Regions from separate parts of the Paenibacillus sp. SER-28 genome, predicted to be linked through region 3. Evidence: predicted binding sites of a transcription regulator. Region 3 holds the regulator's gene; each other region holds the start of a gene.
The links. The regulator Rex, encoded in region 3, represses fermentation and respiration genes when NADH is low (regulators of the CRP and FNR family bind a similar motif). The targets are predictions, from matches to a motif close to TTGTGAAATATTTCACAA.
Positions count from the first base shown of each region.

Region 1: ACUYLD_RS15125 (formate/nitrite transporter family protein) is a predicted target of Rex. The motif match lies at 2,676-2,693, and genes of this name have one in related genera.
Region 2: adhE (bifunctional acetaldehyde-CoA/alcohol dehydrogenase) is a predicted target of Rex. The motif match lies at 2,267-2,284, and genes of this name have one in related genera.

Region 1 covers NZ_JBRECM010000005.1:225,517-230,984, reverse strand. Annotated here, with positions in the region: gene ACUYLD_RS15140 (hypothetical protein) at 1-65, shown strand, start outside; gene ACUYLD_RS15135 (glutathione peroxidase) at 153-629, shown strand; gene ACUYLD_RS15130 (FAD-dependent oxidoreductase) at 1,020-2,381, shown strand; gene ACUYLD_RS15125 (formate/nitrite transporter family protein) at 2,768-3,601, shown strand; gene ACUYLD_RS15120 (molybdopterin-containing oxidoreductase family protein) at 3,973-5,468, shown strand, end outside.
Region 2 covers NZ_JBRECM010000002.1:309,776-315,243, reverse strand. Annotated here, with positions in the region: gene adhE (bifunctional acetaldehyde-CoA/alcohol dehydrogenase) at 1-2,191, opposite strand, end outside; gene ACUYLD_RS06775 (Crp/Fnr family transcriptional regulator) at 2,450-3,166, shown strand; gene ACUYLD_RS06770 (dioxygenase family protein) at 3,305-4,072, opposite strand; gene ACUYLD_RS06765 (winged helix-turn-helix transcriptional regulator) at 4,814-5,158, opposite strand; gene ACUYLD_RS06760 (ThuA domain-containing protein) at 5,404-5,468, opposite strand, start outside.
Region 3 covers NZ_JBRECM010000002.1:470,491-475,958, forward strand. Annotated here, with positions in the region: gene dinG (ATP-dependent DNA helicase DinG) at 1-1,580, shown strand, start outside; gene ACUYLD_RS07595 (redox-sensing transcriptional repressor Rex) at 1,625-2,278, shown strand; gene ACUYLD_RS07600 (amidohydrolase) at 2,265-3,566, shown strand; gene ACUYLD_RS07605 (cell wall elongation regulator TseB-like domain-containing protein) at 3,604-4,128, shown strand; gene ACUYLD_RS07610 (hypothetical protein) at 4,662-5,195, shown strand; gene ACUYLD_RS07615 (AAA family ATPase) at 5,188-5,468, shown strand, end outside.

The DNA.
Region 1 (5,468 bases), on a different contig from region 3:
CTTGCCCAAAAATGTCCGCTTCCGAACGTGAAGAACGCAGACTCGAAGTGATGGCATCACGGTAAAGGATCTGCGGATGTTGGCATGTCCGTCACGTTTTGGTTAAAATAGGTTATGTAACCTAAACCAAGCGACACGAAGGAGGATGCTGTATGTCTGTTTATTCACATAATGCCGTAACACCAGCGAATCAGGAGGTTTCTCTGGATACTTACACCGGTAAGGTGCTGGTTATTGCGAATACCGCCAGTAAATGTGGACTTACCCCGCAATATGGGGATTTGCAAAAGCTTTATGATGAATATAAGGATCGGGGATTAGTTGTATTAGGCTTTCCTTGCAACCAATTTGGCGGTCAGGAGCCGGGCAGCAGCGAGGAAGCGGCTGAATTTTGCCAACTGAATTACGGGGTTAGTTTCCCGGTATTCGCCAAAGTGGACGTCAACGGACCGGATACAGCGCCTCTGTTTGAATATTTGAAAAAGCAACAGCCTGGAGAACAGGAAGATGGAACAATTCAGTGGAATTTCACGAAATTCATTGTGAATCGTGAAGGTGTACCTGTGGGTCGTTTTGAACCGAAGGAGTCACCAGAAGCGATGAAAGCAGCCATTGAGCAATTGTTATAGTAGCTTTGCCTTAACTCCAAAGTATATGTTTAAAAAGGTCTGATTTCCTGCGTGTCTCCGGGAAACGGACCTTTTTTTGTTCTCTACATGTGCATTTGTTTAAGGGGGGCGCATCATGTGAAAGTCGATTCCAAGGGCATAATCAGGGGGCTTACAGGGAAAACTGAATGGAGCAAAAAAATATTTCAGCAAACCGTTGATTTTGTATATCCTTTCTTTTTTAAATGTGGACAAATTGTGAATATCACGAAAAGCTATTGTAATGTGAAAAATATCACACTATAATAAGCGCATGAAGTGAAATAAATCACAAACGCAAACGAGCTGTTTACGTGAAACTATTCACAATTATTATACATTTTATGCCCACACACCAAGGAGGAATTTTACATGAAAGTAGCAGTTATCGGATGTACACACGCAGGCACGGCAGCTATCGTCAACACAGCTAAATGTTATCCAGATGCAGAAATTACCGTTTACGAGCGTAATGATAATATTTCATTTTTATCTTGTGGTATTGCCCTGTATGTAGGTGGTGTCGTTAAAGATCCACACGGCCTGTTTTATTCGTCTCCAGATCAACTGTCTGACTTGGGTGTAGTGACCAAGATGCTTCACGAGGTAACGAGTGTGGATACGGCAGGCAAGACGCTGCATGCACGTAATCTCCAAACAGGTGAAGAATTTACAGACACATTTGATAAATTGATTGTGACCACAGGATCATGGCCCATTATTCCAAAGCTGGAGGGCATTGAACTTGATCATATTTTGCTCTGTAAAAACTATAATCATTCCAATGATATCATTGAGAAAGCCCAGCACGTACAGAACATTACAGTCGTCGGGGCTGGATACATTGGTGTTGAACTGGTAGAAGCTTTCCAAATGAACGGTAAAAACGTAACGCTGATCGACAGTGCTGATCGTATATTGAATAAGTATTTGGACCATGAGTATACAGACCGGATTGAAAGTTCCCTGAAGGAACATGGCATTAAGCTGGTACTTGGCGAAACGGTGAGTCGTTTTGAGGGTACGAACGGTAAGGTGAGTAAAGTCGTGACCTCTAAAGGAGAATATGAAACAGAGCTTGTTATTCTCTGCATCGGTTTCCGACCTCAAACGGATCTGCTCAAAGGTCAGGTAGATATGTTGCCTAACGGTGCGATCATTGTGGATAACTATATGCAAAGTAGCTGCCCGGACGTGTTTGCAGCAGGTGATAGTTGTGCAATCCGCTATAATCCGACAGGTAAAACGGCTTATATCCCTTTGGCAACCAACGCAGTTCGTATGGGTACGCTGGTAGCACGTAATCTGGTACAACCAACGATTGCCTACATGGGAACCCAAGGAACTTCGGGTATCAAAATTTACGAAGACAATATCGCAGGAACAGGCTTGACGGAAGCGGCGGCAACGGACGAAGGCATGACTGTAGAAGCTGTAACCATTGAGGACAGCTACCGGCCTGAATTTATGCCAACCTCCGAAAAGGTATTACTGAAAGTGGTATATGAGCAGGAGACACGAAGAATTTTGGGGGCTCAAATTATGTCGAAGGTGGATTTGACGCAATCCATTAACACACTATCCGTAGCCATTCAAAATCATATGACCATTGACCAGTTGGCCTTTGTCGATTTCTTCTTCCAGCCGCATTATAACAAGCCTTGGAATTTCCTGAATGCAGCAGGCTTGCAAGCATTGCCTACAATATCCGAACGGAACCCAGTTACTGTATAATTAGATTTGTCTGTGACATTGTTCATAAGTTTGTCAACAATCTGAGACGTACGGACGAATCCTTATAGTACAATATAGAGTAGCATAAGGATTAGGGGGTAAGTAGCTTATGGATTTGTTTTATATCCTTTTTCTTGTAGTCGTGGCCCTGGTAGGCCTCGGTGGAGTTATTTGGTTCTTGAGAGCAGTTGAAAAGGAAGAATACAACTAAATGTAAAGCGCGTAGTAGCGCAGTAGATGTAATAATACAGAAAGACAGTCCTTTTTCCAAGGGCTGTTTTTTTATAGTTGAGAAAGTGATTTTTTTCACAAACATAATCACTGATTTTAAATAAAATATGAAAGAAGAATATTTTAGTAAAAAGATATTAAAGGAGCGGGGACATATGGCGAGCTATAAACCGGGGCAAATTGCTGAAAAGACGGTGGAAACAGGAGTGGCCAAGGCGAACAACCCGTGGACTGTGGCGGTGGTACTGGGATTTTTGGCAGGTGCATTTATTGCACTCGGTTTTTTGCTGGATATACGTGTTATTGCAAGTGCGCCTAAAGAATGGGGAAGCATTGCCACCTTTATTGGAGCTGCGGTGTTCCCCGTAGGTCTGGTATTAGTTTTGATCGCCGGCGGAGAATTGCTGACCGGCAATATGATGGCGGTCCCTTTGGCGAGATGGGCAGGACGGATTAAGACAGGAGCCTTGCTTCGTAACTTGGCGATTATTACGCTCAGTAATTTTGCAGGTGCGTTATTCGTTGCATTTTTCTTTGGGCATGTGCTGGGTTTGACAGAAACGGGCCCTTACCTGGACAAAGTGGTGGATATGGCAGGACATAAGCTACATGAAAGCTTTTTGCAGTCTTTTATATCGGGTATAGGATGTAACTGGCTCGTAGCACTGGCTGTATGGCTGGCATATAGCACAGACTCTATCGGTGGCAAAATCATGGGGATTTGGTTCCCGACAATGGCCTTTGTCGCTATTGGATTTCAGCACGTTGTTGCCAATATGTTTCTCATTCCGGCGGCTATTTTTGCAGGCCACTTTTCGTGGGCAGATTATGTTATGAACTTCATTCCGGTCTGGCTGGGGAATTTGGTAGGAGGTAGCCTGTTTGTGGCTGGAGCCTACTGGCTGGCCTATTTGAAAAAGCCTCAAACCAACGCACTTCCAGCGAATGAATCTCCAACTACTTCTTCGGTTGCACATCAAATCCGTTGAGTGATCCTGCTTAATTACGGTACTTTAAAAAGCAATGAACAAAGCAAATCCGCCATGACAGGCCCGGGGGAACGAAACCTGTCATGGCGGATTTTTTTGGGAGTGGTCCATGATTTGGCATGGAGGATGAGTGTGCTCTCGTCCCATAATGCCTTGATCTCTTTTACCCTCGGTAAGATATGATGAAACAGGATTTCGAAAAAAATTATGATTCTAAAAAAATCCGTTTTGCTCTATGCAGCAGACGGATTTTTTAATATTTTGGAGAGCGGCTGTGTGGGAAAATCCTTCTCTTGCCATAGGCCAAAGCTGTGGATATGATAAGATCAGTGTAATTTTTGGAAACGGTAACGGAAAGGAGCATCAACACTATGGATCATCGTAATAGCGCGCCTCCTGAGGCCACGCTTCAACAAGACTTACAAAGGGGACAGCGGATGACGGAGCAGCAGGATGGTATTTTTCCGGCTGTATGCCCGTTAGATTGCCCGGATACGTGTGGGCTCCTTCTTCACAAGGAAAATGGAAAGATAGTCAAGGTGACTGGGAACCCGGATCATCCTATTACCAAAGGGGCTATTTGTAACAAAGTTCGCAATATGACGGAGCGGGTATATGATCCTGATCGGGTGCTCTATCCGTTAAAACGTATAGGCCCCAAAGGAGAAGGGAAATTTGAACGTATTAGCTGGGAGGAGGCAGTCGATACCATTACAGGTCGGTTCAAGGAGCTGATACGTATGGACGGACCGGAATCTATTCTCCCCTACAGCTTTTATGGCAATATGGGCGTATTGAGTGTGGATGGAATGGACCGCCGATTTTTTAATGCGCTGGGTTCAAGCCAACTGGATCAGACGATATGTAGCGTGGCAGGGAATGAAGGCTGGGCGTCCGTTATGGGTTTTAAGGGCGGCACCAGCCCGGAGGACACGGAGGATGCAGACCTCATTATTGTGTGGGGTGGAAATGTCATTAGCACCAACATGCATCAGGTCGTTTTGGCTGAGAAAGCACGTAAAAAAGGTGCTAAGGTGGTCGTTATTGACGTTCATCGCAACCGGACGGCGCAATGGGCGGATTGGTTCATTCCGTTATATCCGGGGACGGATACGGCGCTTGCACTGGGTGTTATGAATGTGCTGTTCGCTCAGGGACTGACGGACGACGAATTTTTACATCGCTACACGGTAGGCCATGAGGAACTGCGCGAGCATGTTAAGACATATACACCAGAGCGAGTTTCGCGGATTACCGGCGTACCGGAAGCGGATATCATCCGTTTGGCGGAAATGTACGGAACTGCGCGAGCAGCGTATATCAATATCGGCAATGGGCTTCAGCATCATGATAATGGCGGTATGAACGTACGTGCGGTTACATGCTTGCCTGCGCTCACTGGACAATGGCTGAAGCACGGCGGGGGAGCGTCACGCTCTAATGGCGCTTATGGCAAGTTTAACGGCGCCAATCTGGCGCGTCCTGATCTGCGACAGAATCCGGATGCCCGGGTGATCAACATGAACCGGATCGGAGAAGCGCTGCTGCAGAAGGAACAGCCGATTAAGGCGTTATTCGTATACTGCAGTAACCCGGTAGTTGTAGCCCCCGATTCGGAACGGGTGACTGAAGGATTTGGACGAGAGGATTTGTTCACAGTCGTTCATGACCTGTTTCTTACGGATACGGCCCGTTATGCCGATATTGTGCTGCCTGCAGCGTCTTCCTTTGAAGGTACAGACCTATATAAATCCTACTGGCATCACTATGTTCAGATGCAGGAACCCGTCATTGCTCCACTCGGGGAAAGCAAAAGCAATTATGAGCTGTTTAGCCTGCTCGGACGGGCTATGGGCTTTGACGAAGC
Region 2 (5,468 bases), 160 kb from region 3:
CAAGACTGTGGTTAATGCCCAAGAATGCATTAGCAAATGCCATACCAGCAAGTGTAGAAGCATTATGCATTTTTTCACGAGCCAGCTTATCACCAGTCAGAGCCGATTGTTCTAGGTATTGGAATACCAATTGAATGGCTTTAATTGCCAGACCATCTGTGTAGTCATTAGCCATTACGGACACGTAAGCCTCGATAGCATGTGTCAGAACATCCATACCTGTGTCCGCTACAGCTGTTTTAGGTAGCGAATATACAAACACTGGGTCAATAATTGCCACATCAGGAGTCAACTCATAGTCAGCCAGTGGGTACTTCGTGTCGCCCAGGTTTTTGTCCGTAATTACTGCGAACGATGTAACTTCGGAACCTGTACCCGAGGTTGTAGGGATAGCTACAAATTGTGCTTTTTGGCCCAGACGTGGGTACTTGTAAATCCGTTTACGGATATCCATGAATTTTTGTTTTAAATTATTGAAATCAGTATCTGGATATTCATAGAACATCCACATGCCTTTAGCCGCATCCATTGGGGAACCGCCGCCCAGTGCGATGATGCAATCCGGTTGGAAACGTCTCATCATTTCAGTACCACGTTCTACTGTAACTGTCGATGGATCTGGCTCTACTTCAGAGAACACTTCGATAGCTACTGGTGTTTGGCGTTGATGCAGATAATGAATAACACGATCTACATATCCAAGTTGTACCATCATAGGGTCTGTGATAATGGCTACACGTGTGATATCAGGCATTTTAGCAAGATACTGTGTCGAGTTTTTCTCAAAATAGATTTTGGAAGGTACTTTGAACCATTGCATATTCACCGTCCGTTTCGCCACCCTTTTCACATTAATCAAATTGACTGCCGATACGTTCGACGAAGTCGAGTTACGACCATACGAACCGCAACCGAGTGTCAACGAAGGAAGGTTGGTGTTGTAAATGTCGCCAATCGCACCATGTGTGGAAGGTGCATTTACAATGATACGTCCTGTTTGCAGACGGTTTGCGAAGCGAGCGATAACGTCCTCATCGTTCGAATGAATAGCGGACGAGTGGCCCATGCCCCCGAATTCCACGACTTCAGCAGCACGTTGAATACCTTGTTCCGCATTTTTTACTTTATAGCAAGCCAATACAGGACTCAATTTTTCCGCAGACAATGGGAATTTTGTTCCTACCCCTTCAATCTCAGCGACCAAAATTTTAGTTCCTGCTGGTACTGTAATACCACTCATTTCAGCAATTTTCACAGCAGACTGCCCGACGATAGCTGGGTTCACTGCACATTTCTCGACATTCATAGCTCCTTGAGTGAGCTTAGCTGCTTCTTCTTTATTTACAAAATAGCAGCCGTTAGCAATCATCAATTTTTTCACTTGTTCGAAGATTGGCTCTTCGATAATAACCGCTTGCTCGGAAGCACAAATCATACCGTTGTCGAAAGATTTAGAGAGGATGAGATCGTTCACAGCCTGCTTGATGTCTGCTGTTTTTTCAATAAAGCAAGGCACGTTACCTGGGCCTACACCCAGAGCAGGTTTACCGCAGCTATATGCCGCCTTAACCATGCCTGATCCACCAGTTGCCAAAATCAGCGCCACATCAGGGTGGTTCATCAGTACATTGGTCTTATCCATCGAAGGTGCTTCAATCCATTGAATACAATCAGCTGGAGCACCATGTTTAACAGCTGCTTCGAGCAAGACGCGGGCTGCTTCCGCACTACACGATTGAGCAGATGGATGGAAACCGAAAATGATTGGGTTACGTGTTTTAATGGCAATCAGCGCTTTGAACATCGTAGTCGAAGTCGGGTTTGTCACTGGAGTGATCCCCATGATAATGCCGACTGGCTCTGCTATCTTTTGAAAACTGTCAAAATCATTGTCCTCAATGACACCGACGGTTTTTTCATTTTTGATACTATGATAGACATATTCTGTTGCAAACATGTTTTTGGTGATTTTGTCCTCGTACACACCGCGTCCTGTTTCTTCAACAGCCATCTTCGCCAGGTACATGTGTTTATCCATCCCTGCGAGTGCCATAGCTTGTACGATTTCGTCAATCTGTTCCTGATTCATACTCATGAAAGCTTGCTGTGCCCGGTTCCCCCGGTCAATCAGCGTTTGAATATACTGCTCTGCGCTTTGCTCTTTTTGGATAACCTCGTTTTTAACAGCCATTTCCCTCATCCTCCTGTTATCTCGTGTACTATCTCTTGTTCACGCACTGATCGTAACACAGCTTTTCAAGATATATTGTGATTTTTTTCACAATCTATTTAAAATTTTATTTTATGAAGTGAATTTAATCACAAAGTTTGGAATTCTGCCACTTTTACCCCCTCTTCTTGCCCCAAAAACGCATTGCGCAGGTATATAATGAATTTGAATTGATCAAGTTGCAGATAAAAAACATAGGATACAAAGGGGAAATGGACGATGAGAAACCCTACAAATGTAATGGAAGCCCGCGGCAACACCTGTTGCTTCTCGGAGGCCAGCTTCAACCGGTTGCAAGTGATGATGAAAGATCGAGTTATGCCTGAAAGCTCGCATCTGTTCTGGGAAGGAGATACAGCGGATAAGCTGTTTTATATTAAGCGCGGACGCGTGAAAGTAACCAAAACAACGGATGAAGGTAAGGAACTTATTCTATATATGTATCAAAGCGGTGATCTTGTTGGTCAAGCCGATCCTTTTTTCGGTACTAAGCATTCCTTTTCTGCTGAGGTTCTGGAAGACAGTGATATTGGCGTAATCGATCATACAGATCTGGAGCTGCTTATTTGCCAGCATTGTGATTTTGCGATTGACTTTATGAAATGGATGGGTTCGCATCACCGCATTACTCAGACTAAGTTCCGCGATTTGATGATGTACGGCAAGCCAGGTGCTTTATGTTCAACACTCATCCGTCTATGCAATACCTATGGTGAGCCTCACGGCGAACATATCCTGATTCATAAGAAAATTACTCATACTGACTTATCTAATATGATCGGTGCGACTCGGGAAAGCGTAAACCGGATGCTTAGTGATTTACGTAAGAAAAATGCAGTAGAATACGATAACGGCATGATTGTTGTCAAGGATTTGGAAATGCTGCAAGGCGTGTGTCATTGTGAATTGTGCCCTCGTGAGATTTGCCGGATATAATAAATCGTTATTTATGTAAAAGGGAGTGTTAAAAGCCATTATAGCTTATAACACTCCCTAATTTATTTCCACTCCCCTACTTATACAGAAGCAGTAGCGAAGCATTTTAACAATAGTCCTTCTTCTGGCAACACACTTTTAAAACTGTAAGCATAGATAACTTAAATTCCCCATCTCATAGCTTCTATGGATGATCTTGACTTTGTTTGCAGGATTTCCACTCCCCATCGCAATAAACAACGGTATAAAGTGCTCTGCTCTTGGTACCGCCTGACGAGCATACGGTGCTTCGCTTTTATAGTGATCCAAAGCCTCTATATCTCTACTTTGCACTTTTTCAATAATCCAATTATCAAAATCTATAGCCCAAGGTTCTGTTTTCGTTTCCCCCCATTTGACGATACGCAGATTATGAACAGTCACGCCACTGCCAATGACCAGAATATCCTGTTCTCCCAGTCCACGTAGCACTTCACCAATGACATATTGTGCTTTGGGCGAGAGATATGGATTTACAGAGATCTGAACTACCGGAATGTCTGCCTCAGGATACATACGATGCAACAATGTCCAGGATCCATGATCCAGTCCCCTCACCCGATCAGTTTGTACGTCAATACCCTTTTGTTCATATAATTTTTCCAGCTTATTGGCCAGTTCGACAGAACCATGTGCTGGATATTTCACCGCGTACAGTTCCGGTGGGAAACCACCAAAATCATAAATGGTATCGTACACGTCATCCATCGAACTGATCGTCAACGTTTGCGCTTCCCAATGAGCAGTAAAGATAACAACCGCTTTAGGACGAATACTTTTCCCCAGTTGCTCTAAAAATGAAGTATAGTCCGTCTGTTCAATAGCAAGCATCGGTGAGCCGTGGGCCAAAAATAAAGATGGCATCATATAAAGATCCCCTTGTCTTCAATAATTTATTTTATTCATTAAGTAACTTTATGTAAGTAATAGTACATAAGTAACAGAGTTATGTCAACACAGACTCCAACATACACTTAGATCAGTGATTCCATAAATAAAGATTGATATAGGTATAAGGTCATAGTAATATGTAACTAATAAATTTCAAAATTTCACTATACTTCGATACAAAGGACTGGTTTCTATGGAGATACATACTTCTAATTGCCCAAAATGTGGTTCCGTTTTTCGTCAGAACCTTAGAAACCTGTGTAGTACTTGTATTCAGGAAGAAAATATATTCTTAGACCGCTGTTCTAACTATCTATGGAAGCATCCTTCTACTCATACCCGCCAGCTCAGTGATGTAACCGGCACACCTATAGAATTACTCACAGACTGGGTAAGAGCAGGCAAGTTTCCCTCCACATACAGTCAGCTCGATTATCCTTGTGAGTCCTGCCGTTCCCCTATTTATGCAGGAAGACTTTGCCATTCCTGTCTGGGTACATTCCGTTCGGCCGCGCTGGATATTCAAACCCGTGTGCCCCGCCGTGCAACAGCAGCATTATTCTCAGTTGCAGGGCGCGTCAAAGGCTATTAAGCCGTGCTACCTATGCACATCATTTCTGTGATATGGATAAGTAGTCCTATACACAAAATAAAAAAACAGCCTTTTTCCTAGGAAAAGGCTGTTTTGCTATGAGAAACGCTTATTTAGTTTGGTGCTCATCTAATCCATTCCTCAGCCCAAAATTGAATCTGTTCCATAACCGGCTGAAGTGCACGGCCTTTGGTTGTTAGCTCGTATTCAATGCGGACAGGAGTTTCCGGATATACATGACGTGTAAGAATTCCTTCATTTTCCAAATCTTTCATCCGCTCTGATAACATTTTGTCACTCATTGTGGGAATCAGATTGGAAATATCCTTAAACCGCTTAGGACCGCTCATCATGGATTGAATAATTAATCCATTCCAACGCTTGCCCAAACATGAAAAGGCGGTTTCAAAACGCGGACACATTTTTGTACATTGCGGTTGACTCTCCAAATTTTTCACCTTCTTTTGCATTTCGGTTTGATAAAGCTTTCCTTTTGTTAGTATATATCATTTTAGCATACTTTATCCCGAAAGAAAACACTTTCTTCTTAAATTAAATACCTGCGCCGATAAAGTTGCCATGACCAAAACTGATTATACAACAAACTAACACAGCAGGTATATGTCTAAATCGTTAAATACAAAAAGGCGGAATCCCAAGAGGTTCCGCCTATCAATCTGTTCATTATACACTCATCCATATGTGATGATTGTCATTATACCAACACTCCACCGAGAGGTCTTACAGGTTCACTTCTACCATATATTGGTTTGTTAATAC
Region 3 (5,468 bases):
ATCGTGCACGCCATGAAGCAGGGATAGCGGATGTTGTTATTACGAATCACTCTAAGTTGTTTACAGACGTCAAAGCTAGTCACCAATTGTTGCCGAGCTATGAACATCTGGTGATTGATGAAGCCCATCACCTGGAGGAAGTAGCTGGTAAGCACCTAGGTATGCATATGAAATATTTCACACTCGTGCATACACTGACGCGACTGTTCAAAGACAGCAAGAATGGACAACTGCCTTCACTTCGTCAACAGTTGGCGAAATCGGGGCACGAGAAGTCGACGGATTGGGCCTCAACCATCGATCAGATGTATCCGCTCGTGTTAGAGGTTAAGGAAACTTGGGACCTGCTAAGCGACAAGCTGTTTGGCATGTTGCCAGAACGAAGCGATGCGACACCAGGTGAAACAGGACAGTTTTCTTCCCGTCTCAAACCTTCAGCCAAGCCTGCAAAGTGGGATCAGGCGGGGGCTTTGGAAAATCAGCTATATGTAACGATGAGTGAAATTTTGCGCAAGGGTGACAAGCTGATGCTGGACGTCAAGGAAGAACATGACGATTATGCGGCGGATAGCCTTATTACAGATATCACGGGTCTGCTCAAGGATCTGGCGGGGATTCGAGAAAATTTGCGCTTTTTTATGCGACTCGATGATGAAACAACCGTATACTGGCTCGAAGCGAGTGGGCAATTCCGCAGTAAATCATTACAATTTTATGCGGTGCCCGTCGATGTGAGCCGCCAGTTGAAAGAAATGTTTTTTGACAAAAAAAGAAGCATTATTCTGACGTCTGCTACCTTATCGGTAGATAAGTCGTTTCAGTACATGATCGATCAGCTCGGCTTGCAGGAAGCCGCAGATCAAGAGCGGCTGATGACTTCGCAGCTCCCGTCACCCTTTAATTACAGGGATCAGGTGCTGCTGGTCATTCCACGGGATTTCCCAAGCGTGAAGGGCAGTGTAGGAGATGCACACTTTGTAGATATGCTCGTTAGCTCTCTAGGAGCGACTGCTCAGGCGACGCGGGGGAGAATGCTCGTTCTGTTTACTTCCTATCGGATGCTCCGGCAAGTGTATGAGCCGCTCAAAGAGGCCTTAGCATCCAGCGAAATTACTGTGCTGGGACAAGGTGTGGACAGTGGGAGTCGCAGCAAGCTAACCCGCCGTTTTCAGGAAGCCAAAGCTTCTGTATTGCTGGGAACCAGCAGCTTCTGGGAAGGCGTCGATATTCCGGGGAAGGCTCTGACTTGTCTGGCCATTGTTCGCTTGCCATTTCAACCGCCGAATCACCCGTTGCTGGAGGCAAAAAGCGAGCTGCTCCAGCAGCAGAAGAAGAATCCATTTATGAAGCTGTCTGTACCACAAGCGGTCATTCGCTTCAAACAGGGATTTGGTCGGTTGGTTCGTACAGCGAGCGACCACGGGGTCGTTATCGTTTACGATACGCGTGTGATCGAATCCTATTACGGAAAGCACTTTTTGTACTCGTTACCGGGACCAAAAATGGAGCATATGCCATCGGAGCAAATGGTGCCCCGCATCGCCGAATGGCTCCAATCCGCCCCGGAGACCGAGGCATAACGGACGGACACTAAGTATGTTCGTTACAATTAGGGGGAGCAAGTATGAAATCAGATAAAATTTCAGAGGCTGTCGTACGGAGGTTACCCGTATATTTACGTTATCTGAATGCACTTCACAAACGGGAGGTGGCTACGGTCTCTTCTCAAGAGTTGGGACAGAGGCTAGATTTGAACCCGGCCCAAATCCGTAAAGATCTCGCCTATTTTGGAGATTTTGGTCGGAAGGGTATCGGTTATGATGTTTCTTATCTAATTGAGAAAATACGCCATATCCTGAAAATCGATCAGCAAATTAATGTAGTATTGGTCGGAGCGGGTAATCTGGGGCAAGCCCTTTCGAATTATAACGCTTATTTAAAAGACAATATGAAGATTGTAGCGGTATTTGATGCGTTTCCGGATAAGGTAGGGACCAAGATCAATACATTGGTCGTGCAACCGATGGATGAACTGGAAGCGACTGTGAGAGAAAAAAACATTCGAATCGGGATTATTACCGTACCTGATTTTGAAGCACAGCACGTGGCTGACAGGCTTATTGAGAGCGGAATTGGAGCGATCCTGAACTTTGCACCGACTACTCTCAAGGCACCGGCCAACATTCGGATTCATGCCACAGACTTTACAACTGATTTGCTTAGCCTCGCTTATTATTTGGAGGACGGAAAGGAAGAAACACAATATGACAGTGAATAAATGGATGATTAAAAACGGCTCTTTTGCCGTAAATGGACCAGAAGCTGGGGTAATCCATGGTTTTATGATTGTGGAAGATAGCCGCATTACTTACATTGGCGAGACTTTGCCTTCGGGTGAGGAAGAGACGGAAGCGATCGATGGTAAGGGGCTTTTGTTTTTACCTGGTCTGATTAATACTCATGGTCATGCGGCGATGTCTCTGCTGCGTGGGCATGGAGATGACTTGGCACTTCAAGTATGGCTTCAGGAAAAAATGTGGCCTATGGAAGCCAAGTTTACATCTACGGACGTGTACTGGGGTACGTCGTTGTCTGTGCTGGAAATGCTGAAAGGTGGAACAACGACCTTCCTGGACATGTACGATCATATGGATGAGGTGGCTCGTGTGGCTGAAGAGTCAGGTATTCGTGCAAGTCTGATGCGTGGAGCAATTGGACTATGTTCGGAGGAAGAACAGCGAATCAAGCTGGCTGAGGCCGTGACTTTTGCGCGTAACTGGCATGGTAAAGCAGACGGGCGTATTACAACGATGATGTCACCGCATGCGCCATACACCTGTCCACCTGCGTTTATTGAAAAATTCGTACAAGCTGCGCATGATCTGGATTTGCCGCTGCATACGCACATGTCTGAGACGATCGCCGAAGTGGAGCAAAACGTACGTGACTACGGTTTGCGTCCAGTTGCACACTTGGATAAGCTTGGCTTTTTCTCCCGTCCTTCGCTTGTTGCCCATGGCGTTCATTTGAATGACGAAGAAATAGCTTTACTGGCTGAACGTGGTGTAGCGGTTTCGCACAACCCAGGTAGCAACTTGAAGCTGGCAAGTGGTGTGGCAAGAGTGCCTGAATTGCTGCGTGCAGGGGTTACCGTTTCTCTCGGAACGGATGGTCCTGCCAGTAATAATAACCTGGATATGTTCGAGGAAATGCGTCTGGCAGCACTTATTCACAAGGGTGTATCTGGTGACCCTACGGCAGTTCCTGCGAGTGAAGCGCTGCGTCTGGCAACAGAATACGGTGCAAAGTCAATTGGTTTAAAAGAAGTAGGAGCGTTGGCAGCAGGCAACAAGGCTGACTTTATCGCGCTGGATCTGAATCAGGCACATTTCTTGCCACGTACAGATCTTATTTCCCATGCGGTATACTCAGCAAGCGCCAAAGACGTGGTTCACGTATGGGTAGACGGTCGTCAGGTTGTGAAAAACGGCGAATGCCTGACTATGGACGAGGAACGCATCAAACATGAGGCACAAGCCGCCTTTGAAGGGCTGCTGTCGCGCTAATTCAGGTGTCACATCCCCTTAGAGAGGAAGCACGGGTTTGAAAAATAAGAAAAAGTGGATAGCGGTCGCCATTTTGGCCGTAATACTGATCCTGGTCAGCATTTTCTGGTATTATTCCTATGTTACTCAAGACCAGGTGGCTGAGAAAAATGCCGCTATCATTAAGGCCAAGCAATCAGGTGGTCTGGTTAGCACGACTCAAACATGGAAGTCTGTGTGGGATCAGGTATATTGGGTGGTTCAAGGGAAAAATGCACAGAATGAAAATATAATGGTGTGGGTTCCTTTTCAAAAAGTGGAAGGACAACCTAACGTACCTGCCGCAGATAATAGCGGTGTTCACACCGAACTGCTGAAGAATGGAGTCGATGAGCAAAAAATGACGGCAATAATTCAGCAGCAGCTTCCAGGTGTAAAAATTGTAAGGCTTCAGCCGAGTGTGTTCAATGGCGAATATGTGTGGCAGTTGTTTTACGATGATGGAAGTCATCATTACTACAGCTTTTATCGTTTCTCAGATGGGGTAGCGACGGGTGTAAAATATACTTTGCCCAATAACTAGCTGGTTGAGGATTAGCAGATGTGGAATGAATGACTAGTAAATAATTGAAAGCTTAAGAAAAAGACGTAAATGCGATGAAATTCGTATTTACGTCTTTTAGTCTTGCTATGCCGTAAAGTGGGCTGAAAACCAGTGAAGCATCTTTACCTATCCATCTTCTCTCCTAGGGCAAATTCATCTTTATGGCGGGCAGCACGGAGTGGAGGATTTGAATTTGGAGAAGAGGAGCGTTCGCCATTGCCGCCGGATTTAAGAATATAATCGAGAAAAATCGGATGGCAACAGCGATCGTAAGATCAAATCCTACGCTCAGCGTCTCGCCTCCACCTTAACCAAAGATTTTGCCTCATCACAACTCCTCCACACATTGCCTTCGATATTAGATATACGTTATGATATACTATATTTTATAAGTGATAGACAAAAATGATAGAAAAAAGAATTGCTGATCGGTGTAAGATCATGCAATTTGGTTGTTTGTTGACATTCGTCCCGTTTCTTCTGGGTTTTACATTTTGAGAGGAGGATGTTGTTTGAAATTGCGTGCAGTTCCTATCGTTGTGGCGGCAGTTTTGGCAGCTTTGCTGCTATTTGGGGGATGGTTCATTTACCGTCAGGTTACAATGCAAAGCCCTCTGGAAAAACTGGTTTCTCAATATCCAGGCGTGACAAGCGCTCAAATAGATATTAAACAGGATCAGGTTGTATTGAAACTAGATCTCAAACCGCAGGCGGATGTGGCCGGATTAGTCGATGTGGTTAAGCAAAAAGGACAAACCATCATTGGCAGCCGTACCATTAAGCTGGATATTGAAGATCGTTCCAATTCAGCACTGAATCAATGGTGGTCTGAGGCTATGTTTCCTGTAGCCGAAGCGATGGAAAATAAAAAGTATACTCAAATTTCATCTACAGTTGAGCAGATGAAAAAGAAAAAGACGGGTATCAAAGCTGATACCGACATGGATTCGAACAATGTCTATATCCGACTCAGCGAAGGGAAAGCGACCAAATTTATCGTATTGCCACGTCAATCTCAGCAAATGGGGGTATGGCCTAATGCCTAGATGGATCAAGGAAACATTAATCGGCATAGTGCCGGTGACTATTATATTTCTCGTTTTTATTGGGGTGAATATTATCCCTCTTCTAGTTGCTGGCGTGATGCTCAGCGGCTTGTTAATGCTCATGCATGCACGTGGTGGCTTGGCCGTAGGTGCTGGGCAAGAACGTAAACGCAAAAAAAATGGTCCGGACAAACTGACTTTTGAGGAAATCGGTGGGCAGGAAAGCGCTAAACAGGAGTTGCGTGAGGCCCTGGACTTTTTGAATCGACATGA